4 regions of the Hydrogenophaga sp. UC242_53 genome follow, and region 2 is predicted to be linked to each of the others. Evidence: predicted binding sites of a transcription regulator. Region 2 holds the regulator's gene; each other region holds the start of a gene.
The links. Region 2 encodes sigma-54, which starts transcription at its own class of promoters, with help from an activator protein. Its sites were predicted from a motif close to TGGCANGNAANCTGCTTT; they were not measured.

Region 1 (5,122 bases), 2.0 Mb from region 2:
GCGTGCCGTGCGCTCGCTGGCCAACACGCCGGCCACGCCGGGCAACGCCGTGGTGCTGTCGATCGACATCCAGCTGCAGAAGCTGGTGGAGGACATGTTCGGCGAGCGGCGCGGCGCGCTGGTGGCGATCGACCCGCGCTCGGGCGAGGTGCTGGCCTTCGTGAGCAAGCCCACCTTCGACCCCAACCTGTTCGTCGAGGGCATCGACGTGGAGAACTGGCGCGCGCTCAACGAGTCGATGGACAAGCCTTTGCTGAACCGGGCCCTGCGCGGCACCTACCCGCCCGGCTCCACCTACAAGCCCTTCATGGCGCTGGCCGCGCTCGAAACCGGCTCGCGCAGCGCGAGCCTGGTGATGAACGACCCCGGCTACTGGATGTTCGGCGGCCACCGCTTCCGCAGCCACGGCGACGGCCTGGGCGCGGTCGACATGCACCGCGCCATCGTCAAGTCCAGCAACACGTATTTCTATTCGCTGGCCAACGACATGGGCGTGGACACCATGCACGACTTCATGAAGCCGCTGGGCTTCGGCCAGATCACCGGCATCGACCTCAAGGGCGAGGTGCGCGGCGTGCTGCCCAGCCAGGCCTGGAAGCGCAACACCTACAAGCGGCCCGAGCAGCAGCGCTGGTACGCGGGCGAGACCATCTCGCTGGGCATCGGCCAGGGCTACAACAACTTCACCATGCTGCAGATCGCGCACGCCATGGCGACGCTGGCCAACGGCGGCATCAAGTACAAGCCGCACCTGACCATGGCGACCGAGAACGTGATCACGCGCGAGCGCGTGCCGCTGCCCGGCCCGCCGCCCGAAAACCTCGGCTTCAAGCCCGAGAACGTGCGCATCGTGCTCAACGCCATGCAGGCCGTGACCACCGAAGGCACCTCCACCCGCGTGTTCGCCGGCGCGGGCTACGCCAGCGGCGGCAAGACCGGCACGGCGCAGGCCGTGACCATCGGGCAGAAGGAGCGCTACGACGCGCGCCGGCTCGAAGAGCACCAGCGCGACCACTCGCTGTACCTGGCCTTCGCGCCGGTGGACCAGCCGCGCGTGGCGCTGGCGGTGATCGTGGAGAACGCCGGCTTCGGCGCGGCACACGCCGCCCCGATCGCGCGCCGCGTGTTCGACTACTTGCTGATGGACCAGTACCCCAACCCGCAGGACCTGGCCGCCGTGCGCGTGGGCCAGGCCAGCGCCCCCATCGGCACGCCGCTCAAGGCCAGCAGCCTGCCCTGGCCGCCCGACGCCCCGGTCGCGCCCTGAGGGCCCGCGCTACAGCACGCCCGGGTTGGCCCGCCACATCGCCCAGGTGAGCGCGCTCGCGAAAGCCACCCAGGCCAGGTAGGGCCACAGCAGCCACGCGGCCAGCGGGCGCACGCGCCGGAACAGCGCGATCGCCGTGGCGATCAGCACCAGCAGCAACAGCACATCGGCCAACGCCCAGGCCCCCCGGTGCCAGGCAAAGAACAGCCACGACCACAGCGCGTTGACCGCCAGTTGCAACACGAAGACGACCAAAGCCGGTGCCCGCGACGGCTGGGCCGGCTCGCGCCAGACCAGCCACGCGGCCACCGCCATCAGCCCATACAGCAGCGACCACACCGGTCCGAACACGCCCGCCGGTGGCGCCCAGCCGGGCCGGTTCAGCTGCGCATAGAACGACGCGGCCTCCACCGACGCCAGGGCACCCAGACCCCCCGCCAGCAGCACCAGCGCCAGCCAGCCCATAAAACCCAGGGTCTGTGCACGGATGGAGCGAGACGGCATAAGGGCCTCCTTGGAAGTGGGTGTCAGCGTCGGATCCAGGCGTCGTACGTGGTCTTGAGGATCAGCGCGCTCACCACGAAGATGAACACGATGCGCACGAAGCCGCTGCCGTGTTTCAGGGCAAGCCGCGTGCCCAGCAGGCTGCCGACCACGTTGGCGATGGCCGATGGCGAGCACGAAATGCCACCACACATGGCCCTTCCAGGCGAACAGCGCCAGCGCGGCCAGGTTCGTGGCGGTGTTGAGCAGCTTGGCGCTGGCGCTGGCGTGCAGGAAGTCGTAACCCAGCCAGCGCACGAACAGAAAGACGAAGAAGCTGCCCGTTCCAGGGCCGAAGAAGCCGTCATAGAAGCCGATGACGGCACCGAGCAGGCTTGCGGCCAGCATTTCCTGGCGGCCGCTGAAGCGCGGCGTGTGGTGCCGACCCAGCTCCTTGCGCGCCAGGGTGTAGCCCAGCACCAGCAGCAGCACCAGCGGCAGGGCACGGCGCAGGAAGTCGGGCGAGATCACGGTGACCGTCCAGGCCCCCGCCATGGAGCCGGCAAAACCCACCGCCGCCGCCGGCAGCAGCGCATGCCAGGGCATCTCGACCCGGCGCGCGTACTGCAGCGTGGCCGCCGCCGTGCCCCAGACCGAGGCGCCCTTGTTCACACCGAACAGCGTGGCCGGGTGGGTGGTGGGAAACATCGCGAACAGCGCCGGCACCAGGATGAGGCCGCCGCCACCCACGATCGAATCGACAAAACCGGCGAACAGCGACGCCAGCGAGACCAGAAGCAGTTCCATCCCAGGATTGTCGCCGGACGGCTCCGGGCAAAAAAAAGCCGACCCTTGTGGGGTCGGCTCGAGGAATCTGGCATCTCTGGAGGACGCTGAAACCGTTGTTCGAATTGGACTGGGTTGTCTCCTCGGTCCCCCGCGGTCACCAGCGCTGGGCGCTGTTGGCGAGTGCATGCACTGTAGCGGCCCGCACCAGGGCTGTGCATCCGGGCTTTCCCTTGCTTTCTGGCGGTTTGGCACAGGAAATGCAACGGTCTGTTCGTCGTTGGAAGAGAGCCATTCATGCACCAATACCGCTATTTCGTTCGGCGGGGCCTGCTCCTGCCCACCTTGCTCTGCGCAGCTTTTGGCCGCCTCGCAAGGCGAAACCACAGAAGCCGTGACAAAAGTCACGCTCGATGCACCAGGCCTGGTCGCGGCCAGCGCCATCCAGGGGGCCGACACGGCCTGGCTCATGGTCAGCACCGCGCTGGTGCTGCTCATGACGCTGCCGGGCATCGCCCTGTTTTATGGCGGCATGGTGCGCCGCCTGAACGTGATCAACACCATGGCGAGCGTGGTCGGCATCGCCGCCGTGGTCAGCGTGCTGTGGTTCGCGCTGGCCTATTCGCTGGCCTTCACCCCCGGCGGCGCGCTGGGCGGCTTCATCGGCGGTCTCGGCCGCATGGGCTTCTCGGGCATGGACTACCTGGGAACCACCGGCCAGGTGGCGGTGAGCCACATCGCGCAGCACGTGCCGGAATCGGTGTTCGCGATGTTCCAGCTCACCTTCGCCATCATCACCTGCGCGCTGGTGGTGGGCGCGCTGGTCGAGCGCATGCACTTCGGCGCGCTGCTGCTGTTCGCCGGCCTGTGGCTGCTGCTGGTGTACGCGCCGGTCGCGCACTGGGTGTGGGAACCGGGCGGCTGGCTCGCGCAGCTGGGTGCGCTGGATTTCGCCGGCGGCGCGGTGGTGCACATCAACGCCGGCGCGGCCGCCCTGGTCTGCGCTTACGCCCTGGGCCCACGCTCGGGCTACGGGCAGGAGCCCTTCGTGCCGTTCAACCTGGGCCTGACCATGGCCGGCACCGGCCTGCTGTGGGTGGGCTGGTTCGGTTTCAACGCCGGCTCGGCCCTGGCCGCCGACGGCCGCGCGGGCCTGGCCCTGCTGGTCACGCACGTGGCGGCCGCCTCGGGCGCGCTCGCCTGGATGGCCGCCGAGTGGCTGGCGCGCAAGCGCGCCTCGCTGCTGGGCCTGTGTTCGGGCGTGGTCGCCGGGCTGGTGGCGATCACGCCGGCGGCCGGGTTCGTCACGCCGCGCGGCGCCCTCCTCATCGGCCTGGTGGCCGGCGTGGCCTGTTACTGGGGCGCGACCGCGCTCAAGCGCCAGCTGCGCGCGGACGACTCGCTCGATGTGTTCGGCGTGCACGGCGTCGGCGGTCTGGTGGGCGCGCTGCTCACCGGCGTGCTGGCCGACCCGGCCATATCAGGCGTGCAGGCCAGCCTGCTGGCGCAGCTGATCGCCTGCGTGGCGGTGCTGGCCTACAGCCTGGTGATGACGGCGGTCGTGCTGTGGATCACCTCGCGCTTCACCACCTTGCGCGTGCGCGAGGGCGTGGAGCGCGCCGGGCTGGATGTGTCCCTGCACAACGAACAGCTCGGCCACTGAGCAGCGGCACCCCCCCCATGAGCACCGCGCCCGACCCCTTCGCCATCGCCGCCCACCTGCACGTGCTGCTGCGGCGCAAGACCGGCCGGGTGACGGACACGGAGTGGATGGCGACCAACGCCGACTACGCGCGCGAGATCGTGCGCCATGCGCGCGAAAAAGCCGCGAGCGACGGGCACGAGGAGCTGCTGCCCTGGGCCGAGAAGCTGGAGGCGGCCATTCCCGCCATGGGCGTGCCGCCGCGCAAGACCCTGCTCGACGTCGCCACCGAGGCGCTGCGCGGCAAAGGTGACGGAAACCAGTACGTCGGCCGGTTGAGGTAATCGCATCCAGAGACACCGAGGGTCCGGCTCCGCCGGCCCCAGGGGTCGTCCCCCCTCTCAGGGGGGAAGCCGCGTCAGCGGCGCAGGGGGGTCACTCTCCTGCCACGATCCAGGTCGCGGCCTTCTCCGCGATCATGAGCGTGGGGCTGTTGGTGTTGCCGCTGGTGATGGTGGGCATCACGCCCGCGTCCACCACGCGCAGCCCGGCCACGCCGCGCACGCGCAGGTGGCTGTCGACGACGGCCATGGGGTCGTCGGCGCGGCCCATTTTGGTGGTGCCCACCGGGTGGAAGATGGTGGTGGCGATGTCGCCGGCCAGGCGCGCGAGCTCCTCGTCGGTCTGGTACTGCAGGCCGGGCTTGAACTCCTCGGGCTGGTACTTGGCCAGCGCCGGTTGCGCGACGATCCTGCGCGTTACGCGCAGGCTGTCGGCCGCGACCTGCCGGTCTTCGGCCGTGCTCAGGTAGTTCGGCGCGATCAGTGGCGCGTCCTCGAAGTTCGCGCTGCGGATGTTGACCGTGCCCCGGCTCGTGGGGTTGAGGTTGCACACGCTGGCGGTGAACGCCGGGAAGCTGTGCAGCGGCTCGCCGAAGGCATCGA
Region 2 (5,122 bases):
GCCAGGGGCTCGGGCAGCGTGTCCATCACCGTGGTGTGCAGGCGGACCCGGTGCATCACGCCGTCGCGCAGGCGCAGGTGCTGCACCGTGTCGGGCGACGGCAGCTGGTTCACGAAGCGCGCGCGTTCGTCGGCGCTGGGCCAGTGCCCGAGCTCCACGGTCGTGCGGCCGATCACGTCCTCGCGGCGCTGGCCGGTGAGCGCCAGCCAGGCGTCATTGACCGCCAGCAGGCGCCCATCGCTCAGGCGCGAGACGATGGCGGCCAGCGGCGAGGCCAGGAACAAGGCCTCGAAAGGCAAACCCGCCTCCTGCTGCGGGGGAAACGCTGCGCACCCGATGGTGGACGGGGGTTCGGGAACAGCTTCGGCCATGCGCGCTCGTGAAAGGGTGGGAGGACGGAAACAGGCTCAAATTGTGCCGGACTGTGTGGCTTGCGGTGCGTGAAATTGGCCTGCTAAAGTGGCTTGCTGTTCACCACCACGTGCCCTGGAGACCATGAAACCCACCTCGCTGCGCCAGCAACTCACGCGCGCGGCCATGCTCACCACCTTGCTGGCGATCCTGCTGAGCGCCGGCGCCTTGCTGACCTACGAGCTGATGGTGTACCGCCGCGTCGGCATCGCCGACATGCGCACCCAGGCCGATCTGATCGCGCGCTCCACCGCCCCGGCGCTGGCATCGAGCGACGCCCAGGCGGCCTGGGAAAACCTCTATCTGCTGCGCCAGCAACCCCAGATCCGCGCCGCCGCCGTGTACGGCCGCGACGGCGCGCTCATCGCCTCGCACACCACCACCGCGAAAAACGAACTGCGCGCCCGCATTCCGCTGACATCGGAGGCCTGGGGCCCGCGCTTCAGCGGCTCGTCGCTGGAGATGGTCCGCCCCATCGAGCACAACGGCGCGCGCATCGGCATGCTCTACCTCAAGGCCGAACACGGCGTGTGGCAGCGTTTCGTGGACTTCGCGCTGATCGTGCTGGCCGTCAGCGCGGTGAGCCTGGTCGCGGCCTACTACCTGTTCGTGGTCCTGCAGCGCCGCATCACCGCGCCGCTGGAGAAGATGACGTCGGTGGCGCGCGACGTGATCGGCAGCCACAACTGGTCTCTGCGGGCACCGGCCACCGACTACAAGGACCTGGACGTGCTGGTCGACGCCTTCAACCGCATGCTCTCCGAGTGCGAGATCCGCACCACCGAGCTCGAACGCGAGATGGTGACGCGCCAGGGCGTCGAACGCGAACTGCGCCAGGCCGACCGCCAGAAGGACACCTTCCTGGCGCACCCTCGCCCACGAATTGCGCAACCCCCTCTCGCCCATGACGAGCGCGGTGGCCCTGCTGCAGATGCCGCAGGTGTCGCCGCAGGCACGGGAGAAGGCGCTGGCGGTGCTCGAGCGCCAGCTGCAGCACATCGTGCGCCTGGTCAACGACCTGCTGGACGCCTCCCGGGTGCGCACCGGCAAGCTGTCGCTCGACACGGCGCCGGTGAACATCGGCGAGCTGCTGCACACCGCCACCGAAGGCGCGCAGGCGCTGGCGCAACAGCATGGCCTGCAGCTCACGCTGCACCTGCCCGATGCGGCGCTGTATGTGAACGGCGACGCGGTGCGGCTGACGCAGGTGTTCTCCAACCTGCTGAACAACGCCTGCCGCTACACCCCGCACGGCGGGCGCGTGGACCTCTCGCTCACCTCGACGCCATCCTCGGTCGAGGTGACGGTGGTGGACACCGGCATCGGCGTGGAGCCCGCCATGCAGGAACGCATCTTCGACCTGTTCGAACAGGCGGACCAGTCCATGCAGCGCGGCAGCGCCGGGCTGGGCGTGGGGCTGACGCTCTCGCGCCAGATCATCGAGCTGCACGACGGTTCGCTGTCCATGCACAGCGAGGGCCTGCACCGCGGCTCGTGCTTCACGGTGCGGCTGCCCCGCCTGCATCGAGAGCCACCGCGCGACGAGCCCCCCACCGTGGCGCCGTCCCACGCCCAGCCCTCGCGCCCGCTGCGCCTCCTGATCGCGGACGACAACGTCGATCTGACGGTGAGCCTGTCGGCCGTGCTGTCCTCACATGGGCACTTGGTCGAGGTCGTGCACGATGGCGAAGCGGCGGTTCGCGCGGCGCGCGCGCAGGTGCCGGACGTGGCGCTGCTCGACATCGGCATGCCCGGCCTCGACGGCCACCAGGTGGCGCGGGCGCTGCGCGCCGATGCCACCACGCAGGGCATCCGCCTCGTGGCCATCACCGGCTGGGGCCGCGACGCCGACCGCGAGGCCGCGCGCCTGGCCGGCTTCGATCAGCACCTGCTCAAACCGGTGAACCCCGAACAGCTGCTGCGGCTGCTGAGCGAGCCGCCAGAAGCGCCCCGCGCCCCGCCGGCCTGAGCCTCAGGCCGAGACGGCCAGGCCGTCATGGCGCTTGCGCCGGCCCACGGCCTCGATGCGCAGCATCTGACGGTACTTGGTGACGGTGCGCCGCGCCACCGTCAGGCCCTGCCGGGCGAGCTGGCGCGTGATCTCGGCGTCCGACAGCGGCCGATCGGTCGACTCCGCTTCGATGATGTCCTGGATCAAACCCCGGATCGCGGTGCCCGAGCAGGCCTTGCCATTGGCGCTCACCATCGCGCGCGAGAAGAAGTGCTTGAGCTCGTACACGCCGGTGGGCGTGGCGATGTACTTGTTGTTGGTGACGCGCGAAACCGTGGATTCGTGGATGCCGACCTCGTCGGCGATCTCGCGCAGGCCCAGCGGCTTCATCGCCATGCTGCCGTATTCGAAGAAGTGGCGCTGGCGCCGCACGATGGCCTGCGACACGTCGAGGATGGTCGAGAAGCGCTGCTCGACGTTGCGCAGCGTCCAGCGCGCCTCCTGCAGGTGCGCGCCCATCTCGGCGTTCTCGGCGCAGCGGTGGCGCTGGAACAGCTGGGCGTACACCTCGTTGATGCGCACCTTGGGCACGACCGCGGCGTTGAGCCGCACGTTCCACGCGCCCCGGTCCTTCTTCACGATCACGTCGGGCACGATGTAGTTCACCCGGGAAGAACTCAGGCGCCAGCCCGGTCGCGGGTCGAGGTGGCGGATGCGGTCACACACCGCCTCGACCTCGCCCACCGAGGCGTCCAGCGCCCGCGCCAGGGCAGGCACATCGCGCGCCGCCAGGCTGTCCATGTGGTCGTTGACGATGGCGCGCGCCATCGCGCGCACGTGGGGGCATTCGATCTCGCCCAGCTGCAGGCTGAGGCATTCCGCCACATCGCGCGCGGCCACACCGGCCGGCTCCAGCGACTGCACCAGCTTGAGCGCGATCTGCAGGTCTTCCAGCGTCGCTGCGGGCACCACGTCCGCTACCTCGCGCAGTTCGTTCAGGGGCGTGCGCAGGTAGCCGTCGTCGTCGAGCGACTCGACCACCACACCGGCCAGCGCGAGGTCGCGCGGCGACAGGGCCATGGTGCCGAGCTGCCCGTGCAGGTGGGCATTGAGCGGGGTTTCCTCCATCATGAAATCGAGCGCGGACACATCCCCGTCATGTCCCTGGCGGGCCGGGGTCAGACCATCGGCGAGCCACAGGTCGCTGTCGGACGCGGTGGACCGGTCGACCTCGGCCTCCGCCGGCGCCGCCAGATCGGTCTCGCGCGGTCCGTCGTACACCTCGCCGGCCGCTTCGCCCGATCGGCTGTCGATGTCACCATCCCGCAGGCCTTCGCGCTCGTCCTCGTCATCGCCCTCTTCCGCTTCCAGGAACGGATTGCGCCCCAGCACGTCGCGCACCACGATGCCGAAATCCAGCGAGGACATCTGCAGCAGGCGCACGGCGTGCTGCAAGCGGGGAGACAGGGTCTGGCTCTGGCGCTGGTCGGCGCGGGCGTCCATCTGGATCATGCGGTTCTCCTCCGGTAAGGCATGGTCGGCGGTGTCGCGAGGTGCGGCCGCCTCAGACCAACACCCTATGCAACCACCATGCCGCACGAGCGCGGAAGACACAAATTCCCACAAAACCACGTAACCGTCAGGCCCTCACAGAGGGACACGGTGCGCACCTTCCCGAACATTCAGACACAGTCGATCGGAACGCCCTTCAGGCCGACCCGCGCAAGGGCGCATCTTGCGGCAAGATTTGCCGAAACGGCCCGCGCGGACTAGTGCATCGATTCGTGTCGAAAGAGGTTGATGAGCGCCAGCAGGATGATGGCGCCGATCAGCGACACGAGCATGGCGCCCACGTTGAAGACGCTGTCGTTGAGGGTGTCCACCCCCATCAGGGGTGAGAGCACCCAGCCACCGATGGCGGCGCCCACGATGCCGGCCACGACATTGCGCACGATGCCCTGGCGCCCATCCGTGGACAGGACCACGCTGGCCAGCCTGCCCAACAGGCCGCCGACCGCCAACCAGAGGATGATGTTGATCATGGCGTTGCTCCTCGTTAGAGTGGTCGCAGGAAGTTCCTTCGAACCTGCCGGGGGCAATCCCCGCTCCCGGTGGCCGCGGGCACAGCACCTGCCCTGTCAAGGTCCCACCCGCCGGCATGCGGCGGGCCAACGCCACAACCGCAGCAGGAGATTTCCCATGAAGCAAGTGAAAGATGTGATGACCAGTGGCGTGCGCACGCTCGGGCCCCAGGACAGCGTGGTGCTCGCGGCCCAGGCCATGGAAGAACTGGACATCGGGGCGCTGCCGGTCTGCGATGGCCAGCGCATCCTCGGCATGGTGACCGACCGCGACATCGTGGTGCGCGGCGTCGCCCAGGACCTCGCGCCCGGCAAGACCAAGCTCGAGGACGTGATGAGCGCCCAAGTCGAATGGGTGTTCGAGGACGAAGGCCTGGCCGAGGTCGCGGCCAAGATGCAGCAACTGCAGATCCGCCGCCTGCCCGTGCTCGACCGCGACAAGCGCCTGGTGGGCATCCTCTCGCTGGGCGATCTGGCCGCCAAGGGCGACGTGCAGCAGGCCGGCGCCGCGCTGGCCGACATTTCCGAGCCCGCCCGCCCGACCCGCACCGGCCAATCGGTCGCCAGCGGCCCCGCCGGGGGCGGGAAAGCCTCTGAAAGGCACGCGATGCTCTTTCGCGTGATGAAAGCCGCCGTCGTCAACTGGATCGACGACGACGCGCCCAGCATGGGCGCCGCC
Region 3 (5,122 bases), 1.9 Mb from region 2:
TGTCCAGCGACTGGACGATCAAGCCCCGGGTGCGGGCGTAGGCCGCGCGCGCCGTGTCGAGGTAGGTAGGCTCGAAGCCATGGCCCGTCGCGTCCCTGAGGCGCGGGGGAATGGTGATGTTGGCGGGCGGCACGCTGTTGGCACCGGTGAGGCGCAAACCGTTGATGACCAGGTCGATGCTGGCGAGCACATAGTCGCCTCGCAGCGTGGGCGAAGCTGGAGCGACATGCACCACCTGGGCCGCGACGTTCGGACGCGCAGCCCGGATGGCATCGTGGGCGTTGTTGACGAAGAGGTTGCCTTGCGAGTGGGCCACCAGCAGCAGGCTGGCGCCCTCGTCGGCATAGCGCAGCAGCCGTTCAAGGTGGGCGGCCCGGTTTTCGTAGGTGGGGGACTGGGTGAACAGCGTGAGCAGCTTGAGCGTGCTGGCTGTCAGCTGGTTGAGGGCGGCGCTGGCGGTGGCGTCCAGCCACTGCAACAAGGCGTTTCCCCCGGTGCCCAGCAGGTGGAGCAGGCGCCCGGTGGTCGAGGTGTCGTGCTGATGGCGCCCGGTCAGAATGTCCCAGAAGGTTTCCCAGCGGTCGGCGAACACGCCGCCCAGTTCCCGGCTGCGCTGCTCGAACACCTCGGCCACGTCTTCAAGGCACGAGGGTTTGCCCATCACACCTTCCCCGCAAGCGGTCTGGTTGTAGAACCAGTCGTACTTGAGTGGCGCTTCATTGTGCTGAGAGCCGAATTCGACTTCGAGCCGGTCAATGCTTTTCTGTGCTGCCTCTCTCGTATTCGCCACCCCGTTGAAGAACCCGATCACCACTTCCTTTCGCGACTTCACCGTCCACCACCCCGAGTTGCTGCAGTCGGTGCAGGTGGCGGTGAAGGTGATGGGGGTGTTGGAGCGTTGCTTGGGCACGTACTGCAGCAGCAGACGGCCGTTGCTGTCGGTTCGCCAGTGGTTGCATCCCGCCCCACACAGCAGGCCGCCATGCTGGCCGTTGTCGGAAAGCTGAACCTTGACGGGGTGCTGGGTGATCGGCCTGCCGTCGAGCGATACCTGGGCCGTGAGATCGATGGGCGTGAGTTCCTTGTCGACGGTGTCGTGGGTGCCAACCAGCGTCACGGTGTAGGGCATGTAGGTGGGTGTCACGCAGGCTGCGTAGGCGTTGGGGTCATCGCTCTGCTTGCACACCCCCTTGGCATCGCAGAGGGTGTTGAGCGCCCGCAGTTCCCGCACTTCCACCCGGTAGCTATAAGGCTCGGGAACGTTGTAAAGCACCCCTGATGAAGTGGACCCGCCCCAGTACTCACAGCGGGTGTACTGCCCACGGGCCGGAGGATCACATCGGAGTGGGATGGCGCCGAAGCTCGCATAGAGGAATTCGGCCATGGAGGGATCCCCTCGGTAGGCGCGATAACCATCAAAGAACTCGTGCTGCAGTTTTTGCTGCGGCGTCAGCGCCCACTCGGCGGGGAAGGAGACATCGCCCCACGAGTACAGGGAGAAGCATGTGGCTTCGGCGTTGGCCCGAAGGTGCGTGGTGGCCCCGAGGAACAGCAATACCCATAACCAAAAACGAAGTCCCTTTTGCATATGCATCCTTGATTTTGAATTCCTTCTTCCTATTTTTCAAAACCAAAAATCAATGTAAATACCTCATTTTTGGGGTTCTGAGTGTCGCAACACCCGGCGGTACTGCACCGCCTCCGCCACGTGCGCGGTGGCCACCGCTTCCGCGCCCGAGAGGTCGGCGATGGTGCGCGCCACGCGCAGGGCGCGGTGCGTGCTGCGCGCGCTCCAGCCCAGGCGCGCGGCGGCGGTGTGCAGGAACTTCAGCGCGGCCGGTTCGGCGTTCACGTGCGCGTCCAGCGCCTGCCCGGCCAGGGTCTGGTTGGTGCTGCCCTGGCGGGCCTGTGCGCGCTGGCGCGCGAGGTGCACGCGCTCACGCACGGTGGCGCTGGGCTCGCCGGCCGCGCCGTGCAGCAGGTCGTCCGGCGGCAGCGCGGGCACCTCCACATGCAGGTCGATGCGGTCGAGCAGCGGGCCGCTGAGCTTGCCCTGGTAACGCGCGATCTGGTCGGGCGTGTCGCGACAGGCGCGCGTGGGGTGGCCCAGAAAACCGCAGGGGCAGGGGTTCATCGCGCCGATGAGCTGGAAGCGCGCCGGGAACTCGCTCTGCATGGCCGCGCGCGAGATGCGGATGTGGCCGCTCTCCAGCGGCTCGCGCAGGGCCTCCAGCGCCGAGCGTGGAAATTCCGGCAGCTCGTCGAGGAACAGCACGCCCTGGTGCGCCATGGAGATCTCGCCCGGCCGCGGCGGCGAGCCGCCCCCCACCAGGGCCACGGCGCTGGCGCTGTGGTGGGGCGCGCAGGTCGGGCGCTGGCCCCAGCGCTCCAGGCTGAAGCGCCCGGCCAGCGAGGCCACGGCGGCGGACTCCAGCGCCTCCAGCGTGCCCATGGGCGGCAGCAGGCCGGCAAAACGCTGGGCCAGCATGGACTTGCCCGAGCCCGGCGGGCCGACCAGCAACAGGCTGTGGCCGCCGGCCGCGGCGATCTCCAGCGCGCGCTTGGCGGCCACCTGGCCCTTGACGTCGATCAGGTCGGGGTAGCGGGGCAGGGCGGCGCGCGCGGTGGGCGCCAGGCGGGCCCAGCCGGCCTCGTCGGGTGGCGGCGGTGGCGCCGTGTCGGACTCGCGCTCGGGCAGGAAGCGCGCGACCACATCGAGCAGGTGGCGCGCGCGGTAGACCTGCGCCTGCGGCACCAGCGCCGCTTCCTCGGCGCTGCCCGGCGGCAGCACCAGGCGGGTCGGGCGCTCGGTGTCCTGCCGGTGCACGGCCAGGCTCATGGCCAGCGCGCCGCGCACCGGCCGCAGCTCACCACCGAGCGAGAGCTCGCCCGCGAACTCCCAGCCGGCCAGCCGCGCCGCGTCGATCTGCCCGCTGGCGGCGAGGATGCCCAGGGCGATCGGCAGATCGAAGCGGCCGGAGTCCTTGGGCAGGTCGGCCGGCGCCAGGTTCACGGTGATGCGCTTGTTCGACGGGAACTCCAGCCCCGCGTTGGCGATGGCCGAGCGCACGCGCTCGCGCGCTTCCTTCACGCCGGTGTCGGCCAGGCCGACCAGCGTGAAACTGGGCAGGCCGTTGGCGAGGTGGACCTCGACGCAGACCGGGCGGGCTTCCAGGCCGAGCAGCGCGCGGCTGTGCACCAATGACAGACTCATGTGTGGTTTCTCCCTGTTTCGGTGCGCGCCCAGGCCACCCGCTGGGGCAAAAGGCGCCCCGTGGGCCGCACCCAATTGGTGCGCACAGCTTTGGTGTGGCCGTGGGCGATCGGGGCGGCGGTGGCGCCTGAAAAATCCGGGCGCGCGGCCCAACTGTAGGTGGCCGCCAGGACCCGAACCCGGGGGGGTACGCGGGCGGGGGCCGTTGGCACGGTCCATGCTTGGGGGTGTAAGCGATTGAATCCGGGCCGTGGAGTTCCATGGTCCCTCCGCAAACCGCGGTGTCGGCCCTCCGGTCTGAGCACCCTTCCGTTCTAGAAGAGGAATCACAGCATGAAAATGGTTTCAGCCATCATCAAGCCGTTCAAGCTGGACGAAGTGCGCGAAGCACTTTCCGGCATGGGCGTGCAAGGCATCACCGTCACCGAAGTCAAGGGCTTCGGCCGCCAGAAGGGCCACACCGAGCTGTACCGCGGCGCGGAGTACGTGGTCGACTTTCTGCCCAAGGTCAAGATCGAGGCCGCCGTGTCCGACGAGCTCGTCGAGCGCGTGATCGAAGCCATCGAAGGTGCCGCGCGCACCGGCAAGATCGGCGACGGCAAGATTTTCGTCACTTCCCTGGAACAGGTGGTGCGCATCCGGACCGGCGAGACCGGCAAGGAAGCGCTCTGATCGCCGCCCCCTGAACAAGAAAGATCACGGACATGAAAAAACTCATCGCAACCCTGTTCCTGGGCATGGGCCTGGCCTTCGGTGGCCTGAACGCCATGGCGCAGACCGCCGCGCCCGCGGAGGCCCCCGCGGCCGCCGCCCCTGCCGAAGCGGCGCCGGCCGCGGCCCCCGCTGCGGCTGAAGCAGCCCCCGCTGCCGCCGCCGAAGCCGCGCCGGCCGCTGCCGCGCCCGCGCTGGACACCGGCGACACCGCCTGGATGCTGACCTCCACCATGCTGGTCATCCTGATGACCATCCCGGGCCTGGCCCTGTTCTACGGCGGCCTGGCCCGTTCGAAGAACATGCTGTCGGTGCTGATGCACGTGTTCGTCATCTTCTCGCTGATCACCATCCTCTGGTGCGTCTACGGCTACAGCCTGACCTTCGTGGGCGAAGGCAAGTTCGTGGGCGGCTTCGACAAGGTCTTCCTCAAGGGCATCACGGCCGACACGCTCTCGGGCCTGCTGCCGACGATCCCCGAGTTCGTCTTCGTGGCCTTCCAGTCGACCTTCGCGGCCATCACCTGCGCGCTGATCGTGGGCTCGTTCGCCGAGCGCATCAAGTTCTCGGCCGTGCTGCTGTTCTCCGTGATCTGGTTCACCTTCAGCTACATCCCGATGGCCCACATGGTCTGGGGCGGTGGTCTGCTGGGCGCCGACGGCGCGCTGGACTTCGCTGGCGGCACCGTGGTGCACATCAACGCCGGTATCGCCGGTCTGGTGGGTGCCTACGTGGTGGGCAAGCGCATCGGCTACGGCAAGGAAGCGCTCACCCCGCACAGCCTGACGCTGACCATGGTCGGTGCCTCGCTGCTGTGGGTCGGCTGGTTCGGCTTCAACGCCGGCTCGGCGGGTGCCGCCAACGGCGTGGCCGGTCTGGCCTTCATCAACACCATCCTCGCCACCGGCGCGGCCACGCTGTCCTGGATCGCGGGTGAAGCGCTGCACAAGGGCAAGGGCTCCATGCTGGGTGCCGCTTCGGGTGCCGTCGCCGGCCTGGTGGCGGTCACGCCGGCCGCTGGCTTCATCGGCCCGATGGGCTCCATCGCCCTCGGTCTGATCGCCGGCCTGGTCTGCCTGTGGGGCGTGGGTGGTCTCAAGAAGATGCTGGGTGCCGACGACGCGTTCGACGTGTTCGGCGTGCACGGTGTCGGCGGCATCGTCGGCGCCATCCTGACGGCGGTGTTCGCCGCCTCCA
Region 4 (5,122 bases), 1.9 Mb from region 2:
GAAGGTGTCGTAGTTGCGCCCGCCCGGGTGGGCGACGTGGTACTGGCAGCCGCCCATGGAGCGCTTGAGCCAGGTGTCGACGATGTCGAAGGTCAGCGGCGCGTGCGCGGCGATCGAGGGGTGCAGCGCCGAGGGCGGGCTCCAGGCCTTGTAGCGCACACCGGCCACGTACTCGCCCGCGGTGCCGGTGCTCTGCAGGGGCAGGGCGCGGCCGTTGCAGGTGATCACGTGGCGGCTGTCGTTGAAGCCGCTCACGCGCACCTCCACGCGCTCCAGCGAGGAGTCCACGTAGCGCACGGTGCCGCCGACCGCGCCTTCTTCGCCCATCACGTGCCAGGGCTCCAGCGCGCTGCGGAGGGTGAGCTCGATGCCGCGCGCGGCGACCTCGCCCACCAGCGGGAAACGGAACTCGAAGTGCGGCTCGAACCACGCCATGTCGAAGGGGTAACCGGCGTCGGCCATGTCGGTGAGCACGTCCTCGAAGTCCATGCGCACGAAGGTGGGCAGCAGGCAGCGGTCGTGCAGCTCGGTGCCCCAGCGGGTGAGGCGGCCCTGCCAGGGCTGCTTCCAGAAGCGCGCGATCATGGCGCGCAGCAGCAGCTGCTGCGCGATGCTCATGCGCGCGTGTGGCGGCATCTCGAAGGCGCGCAGCTCCAGCAGGCCCAGGCGCCCGGTGGGGCCGTCGGGCGAGTAGAGCTTGTCGATGCAGAACTCGCTGCGGTGCGTGTTGCCGGTGACGTCGATCAGGATGTTGCGCAGCGTGCGGTCCACCATCCACGGCGGCATGTCTTCGCCGTAGGTCTTGCGGTTCTGCCCGATCTGCGCGAGCGCGATCTCCAGTTCGTAGAGCTGGTCGTTGCGCGCCTCGTCCACGCGCGGCGCCTGGCTGGTCGGGCCGATGAACAGGCCGCTGAACAGGTACGACAGTGACGGATGGTTGTGCCAGTAGGCCAGCAGGCTGCCCAGCAGCTCGGGCCGGCGCAGGAAGGGCGAGTCCGCCGGCGTGGCGCCGCCGAGCACGAAGTGGTTGCCGCCGCCGGTGCCGGTGTGGCGGCCATCGGTCATGAACTTCTCGGCGCACAGGCGCGTCTGGTGCGCGGCTTCGTAGAGGAATTCGGTGTGCTCCACCAGCTCGCCCCAGTTGTGCGCGGGGTGGATGTTGACCTCGATCACGCCCGGGTCGGGCGTGACCTGCAGCATCTTCAGGCGCGGGTCGCGCGGCGGCGGGTAGCCTTCGAGCACGATGCTCATGCCCAGCTTCTCGGCCGTGGCTTCCACGGCGGCGAGCAGGTCGAGGTAGTCCTCCAGCAGCGCCATGGGCGGCATGAAGATGTAGAGGTGCTGGTTCTTGCCGCCGCCGGCCTTCTCGGCCTTGGGGCCGTTGGCGCGGTGCGGGTCGCGCGCTTCCACGCACAGCGCGGTGCGCGTGAGCCAGGCGGCCGATTCGGCGCGCTGCGGGAAGCGCGCGGCCAAGGCCTGCGCGGGCGCCGCGCCGGGGCCGGGCTGGCCCGGGCGCAGGCCTTCCACCGTCTCGGCATCCGGGTCGAAGTCCATGCCTTGCATGGAGACCGTGCCGCCCTCGGCGAAGCCGCCACCCACCTGGTGCGGTGACACCTGGTGCTTCACGGCCGCGCCACGCGGCAACGGGTCGCGCGCGGAGTGCGGGTCCTGTTCGATGTGGTACGGGTAGTCGCCGGCCGAGACCCAGGGCAGCGAGTCCAGCGGCAGGCGGTAGCCCATGGGCGAGTCGCCCGGGATCAGGTACATGCGCTCGTCGCGGAAGAACCAGGGCCCGGTGGACCACACCGTGCCCGAGATGCGCGGGTAGCCACTCTTGCCGTTGTTGGACAGCGCGCCGTTGCGGCCCGAGGCCTGCAGCGGCAGCACGTAGCCCACGGTGGCGTCCAGGCCCTGGCCGAAGACGCGGCGCAGGCGGGCGCGTTCGAGCTCGTCGTCGAGCTTGCTGTCGAACGGGTCCACGTTCACCGGCAGGCGGCGCTCGCGCCAGAGGTAGTACCAGGTGTCCTCGTAGCCCGGGGTGATGTACTGGGTGGACAGGCCGAGCTTGCGCGCCAGCGCCTGCGTGAAGCGGCGCGCGTCGTCGCTGGTGCAGCGCGCTTCGTCGCGCTCGTCGGCCAGCAGGGCCGGGTTGTGCCAGAGGGTCTCGCCATCGGCGCGCCAGAACATCGACAGCGCCCAGCGTGGCAATTGCTCGCCCGGGTACCACTTGCCCTGGCCCATGTGCACGAAGCCGCCCGCGCCGTACTCGGCGCGCAGGCGCCCCAGCAGCTCGGTGGCGTAACCGCGTTTGGTGGGGCCCAGCGCGTCGGTGTTCCACTCGGCGGCGTCGCGGTCGCTGGTGGCCACGTAGGTGGGCTCTCCGCCCATGGTCAGGCGCACGTCGTGCTGTTCCAGATCGGCGTCCACCTTTTCGCCCAGGGCCAGCACGCCGGCCCATTGTTCGTCGGTGTAGGGGCGGGTGACGCGCGGCGACTCGTAGACCCGCGTCACGCTCATGTGGTGGCTGAATTCCACCTCGCACTTGTCCACGCCACCTTCCACCGGCGCCGCGCTCGAGGGCTGCGGCGTGCAGGCGAGTGGCACATGGCCTTCGCCCGCGAGCAGGCCGGAGGTCGGATCCAGCCCGATCCAGCCCGCGCCGGGCAGGAAGACTTCGCACCAGGCGTGCAGGTCGGTGAAGTCTTTCTCGGGGCCATTGGGGCCGTCGACCGACTTCACGTCGGACGTGAGCTGGATCAGGTAGCCCGAGACGAAGCGCGCGGCCAGGCCCATGTGGCGCAGGATCTGCACCAGCAGCCAGCCGCTGTCGCGGCACGAGCCGCTCTTGAGCTTGAGCGTGTCTTCGGGCGTCTGCACGCCGGGCTCCATGCGGATGGTGTAGGCGATGTCGCGTTGCAGCCGCTGGTTGATCTCGACCAGGAAGTCGATCGTGCGGCGCTCGCTGCGGTCCACCTCGGCCACGTAGGCCTTGAGCAGCGGCGTGAGCGGCGCGGTGGCCAGGTAGGGGGCCAGTTCCTGCTTCTGCGCCTCGTCGTACGTGAACGGGAAGTTCTCGGCCGAGGGCTCCAGGAAGAAATCGAACGGGTTGTAGACCGCCATTTCCACCACCAGGTCGATCGTGACCTTGAACTCGGTGGTGGGCTCGGGGAACACCAGGCGCGCCTGGTAGTTGGCGAACGGGTCCTGCTGCCAGTTGATGAAATGCTCGCCGGGTTCGATGCGCTGCGAATACGAGAGCACCTTGGTGCGGCTGTGCGGCGCGGGCCGCAGCCGGACCACCTGAGGCCCCAGCTTGACCAGGCGGTCGTACCGATAATGGGTGATGTGGCTCAGGGCAACATGGATCGCCATACGAGAGACTTTCCTGGGAGGGGAACAACAATGGATCCGCGAGCCACCAACCGGCCGACGCGGCTTGCAGCCATGCTAGCAAGTCTTGCGCCACGGCCACATGACATTTCCACCAAGCGGTGCCGCCCGGTCTGATCGTGCGCCATTCCGGCTTCGGGGCGCTGCTGGGCTGGGTGCTGGGCGTGGCGCTGCAATTGCAGCAGCCCGCGCTGTGGTCCCTGGAGGTCTACGGCGCTTTGCTGCTGGCCGGTGTGCTGGGCCTGGGGGCCTTGCGGCTGACCCGGCGTGCCGCCCCTGCGCTGCTGCTGGCCTGGGTGGCGGGCGCGCTCATCGGTGTCGGTGCCACCGGCGCCCGCGCCGTGCATTTCGCGGCCGACGCGCTCGACCCGGCCCTGCAAGGCATCGACATCGAGGCGACCGGGCGCATCGCCTCCCTGCCGCAGCGAAGCGCGCAGGGTGAGCGCTTCGAGTTCGTGGTGGAGTCGGCCGCGCGCGGCGGCCAGGCGGTGGCGCTGCCACCGCGCCTGCAACTGGGCTGGTACCTGCGGCCCGATGAGGCCGGCGGGGCCGGCCCCGGCCTGCGCGCGGGCGACCGCTGGCGCTTCACAGTGCGCCTGCGCAGCCCGCACGGCAACGCCAACCCGCACGGCTTCGACCGCGAACGCTGGCTCTGGGAGCAGGGCATCCAGGCCACCGGTTATGTGCGCAGCGGCCCGCGCGACCCGGCGCCCCAGCGGCTGGGCGCCACACCCTGGCACCCGCTGGACCGCTTGCGCCAGGGCGTGGCCGAGCGCATCGAGGCCCGCGTGCACGAAGACCCGCGCAGCGCGGGCGTGCTGGCCGCGCTGGTGGTGGGCGACCAGTCCGCCATCGACCGCAGCGACTGGGACCTCTTCCGCACCACAGGCGTCGCTCATTTGATGAGCATTTCAGGATTGCACGTGACGCTGTTCGCCTGGCTGCGCCACGGCGCTGGTGGGCGCGCTCTGGCGGCGCCTGGCGCTGCGCTGGCCCAAGGCCTTGCTGGCGCTGCCCACGCCCTGGGCGGCGGGCCTGGGTGGCGTGGCGCTGGCCACGGCGTACGCGCTGTTCTCGGGCTGGGGCGTGCCGGCGCAGCGCACCGTGCTCATGCTGGCCGTGGTGGTCGGTCTGCGCCTGTCGGTGCGACAGTGGCCCTGGCCGCATGTGTGGCTGCTGGCCATGGCGGTGGTGCTGCTGCTCGACCCCTGGGCCTTGATGCAGGCCGGCTTCTGGCTCAGCTTCGTGGCGGTGGGCATCCTGTTCGCCACCGACCCGGGCCGGCGCTCGCCCGCGCCCGAGGGCTCCTGGCCGCAGCGCGCGGCGCGGGCCTTCCTGGCCTTGCTGCGCGAGCAGGGCGTGGTGACGGTGGCGCTCGCGCCGCTCACCCTGCTGCTGTTCGGCCAGTTCTCGGTGGTGGGGCTGGTGGCGGACCTCGCCGCCATTCCCTGGGTGACCCTGCTGGTCACGCCGCTGGCCTTGCTCGGTGTGTTCGCGCCGCCCTTGTGGGATGGGGCCGCCTGGGCGGTGCAGGCCTTGTCGCTCGCCTTGCAGTGGCTGGCCCAGTGGCCGGGCGCGGCCCTGTTCCGGCCCGTGGCGCCGTGGCCGCTGGCCCTGGCGGCGGTGCTGGGCGGTGTGTTGCTCGTGTTGCGCCTGCCCTGGGTGGTGCGGCTCTCGGGCCTGATGCTGCTTTGGCCGGCCTTGCTCTACGCGCCACCGCGCCCAGCGCCGG

Region 1: the regulator sigma-54 is predicted to act here: its motif matches at 2,786-2,803, upstream of ACFJI0_RS25080 (ammonium transporter).
Region 3: the regulator sigma-54 is predicted to act here: its motif matches at 3,421-3,438, upstream of ACFJI0_RS24825 (P-II family nitrogen regulator).
Region 4: the regulator sigma-54 is predicted to act here: its motif matches at 3,448-3,465, upstream of ACFJI0_RS05880 (DUF2126 domain-containing protein).

The regions. Positions count from the first base shown of each region.
Region 1 is NZ_CP170552.1:4,989,730-4,994,851, reverse strand. Features, by position in the region: gene mrdA (penicillin-binding protein 2) at 1-1,267, shown strand, start outside; gene ACFJI0_RS25090 (TspO/MBR family protein) at 1,277-1,732, opposite strand; partial or broken gene ACFJI0_RS25085 (sulfite exporter TauE/SafE family protein) at 1,795-2,557, opposite strand; gene ACFJI0_RS25080 (ammonium transporter) at 2,931-4,199, shown strand; gene ACFJI0_RS25075 (hypothetical protein) at 4,217-4,522, shown strand; gene ACFJI0_RS25070 (GMC family oxidoreductase) at 4,614-5,122, opposite strand, start outside.
Region 2 is NZ_CP170552.1:3,018,634-3,023,755, forward strand. Features, by position in the region: partial or broken gene ACFJI0_RS15130 (PAS domain-containing protein) at 1-371, opposite strand, end outside; partial or broken gene ACFJI0_RS15135 (CHASE sensor domain-containing protein) at 628-864, shown strand; gene ACFJI0_RS15140 (ATP-binding protein) at 1,316-2,380, shown strand; gene rpoN (RNA polymerase factor sigma-54) at 2,384-3,874, opposite strand; gene ACFJI0_RS15150 (GlsB/YeaQ/YmgE family stress response membrane protein) at 4,132-4,404, opposite strand; gene ACFJI0_RS15155 (YhjD/YihY/BrkB family envelope integrity protein) at 4,562-5,122, shown strand, end outside.
Region 3 is NZ_CP170552.1:4,939,595-4,944,716, forward strand. Features, by position in the region: gene ACFJI0_RS24815 (hypothetical protein) at 1-1,588, opposite strand, end outside; gene ACFJI0_RS24820 (YifB family Mg chelatase-like AAA ATPase) at 1,652-3,214, opposite strand; gene ACFJI0_RS24825 (P-II family nitrogen regulator) at 3,548-3,886, shown strand; gene amt (ammonium transporter) at 3,919-5,122, shown strand, end outside.
Region 4 is NZ_CP170552.1:1,139,510-1,144,631, forward strand. Features, by position in the region: gene ACFJI0_RS05880 (DUF2126 domain-containing protein) at 1-3,372, opposite strand, end outside; partial or broken gene ACFJI0_RS05885 (ComEC/Rec2 family competence protein) at 3,624-4,268, shown strand; gene ACFJI0_RS05890 (DNA internalization-related competence protein ComEC/Rec2) at 4,348-5,122, shown strand, end outside.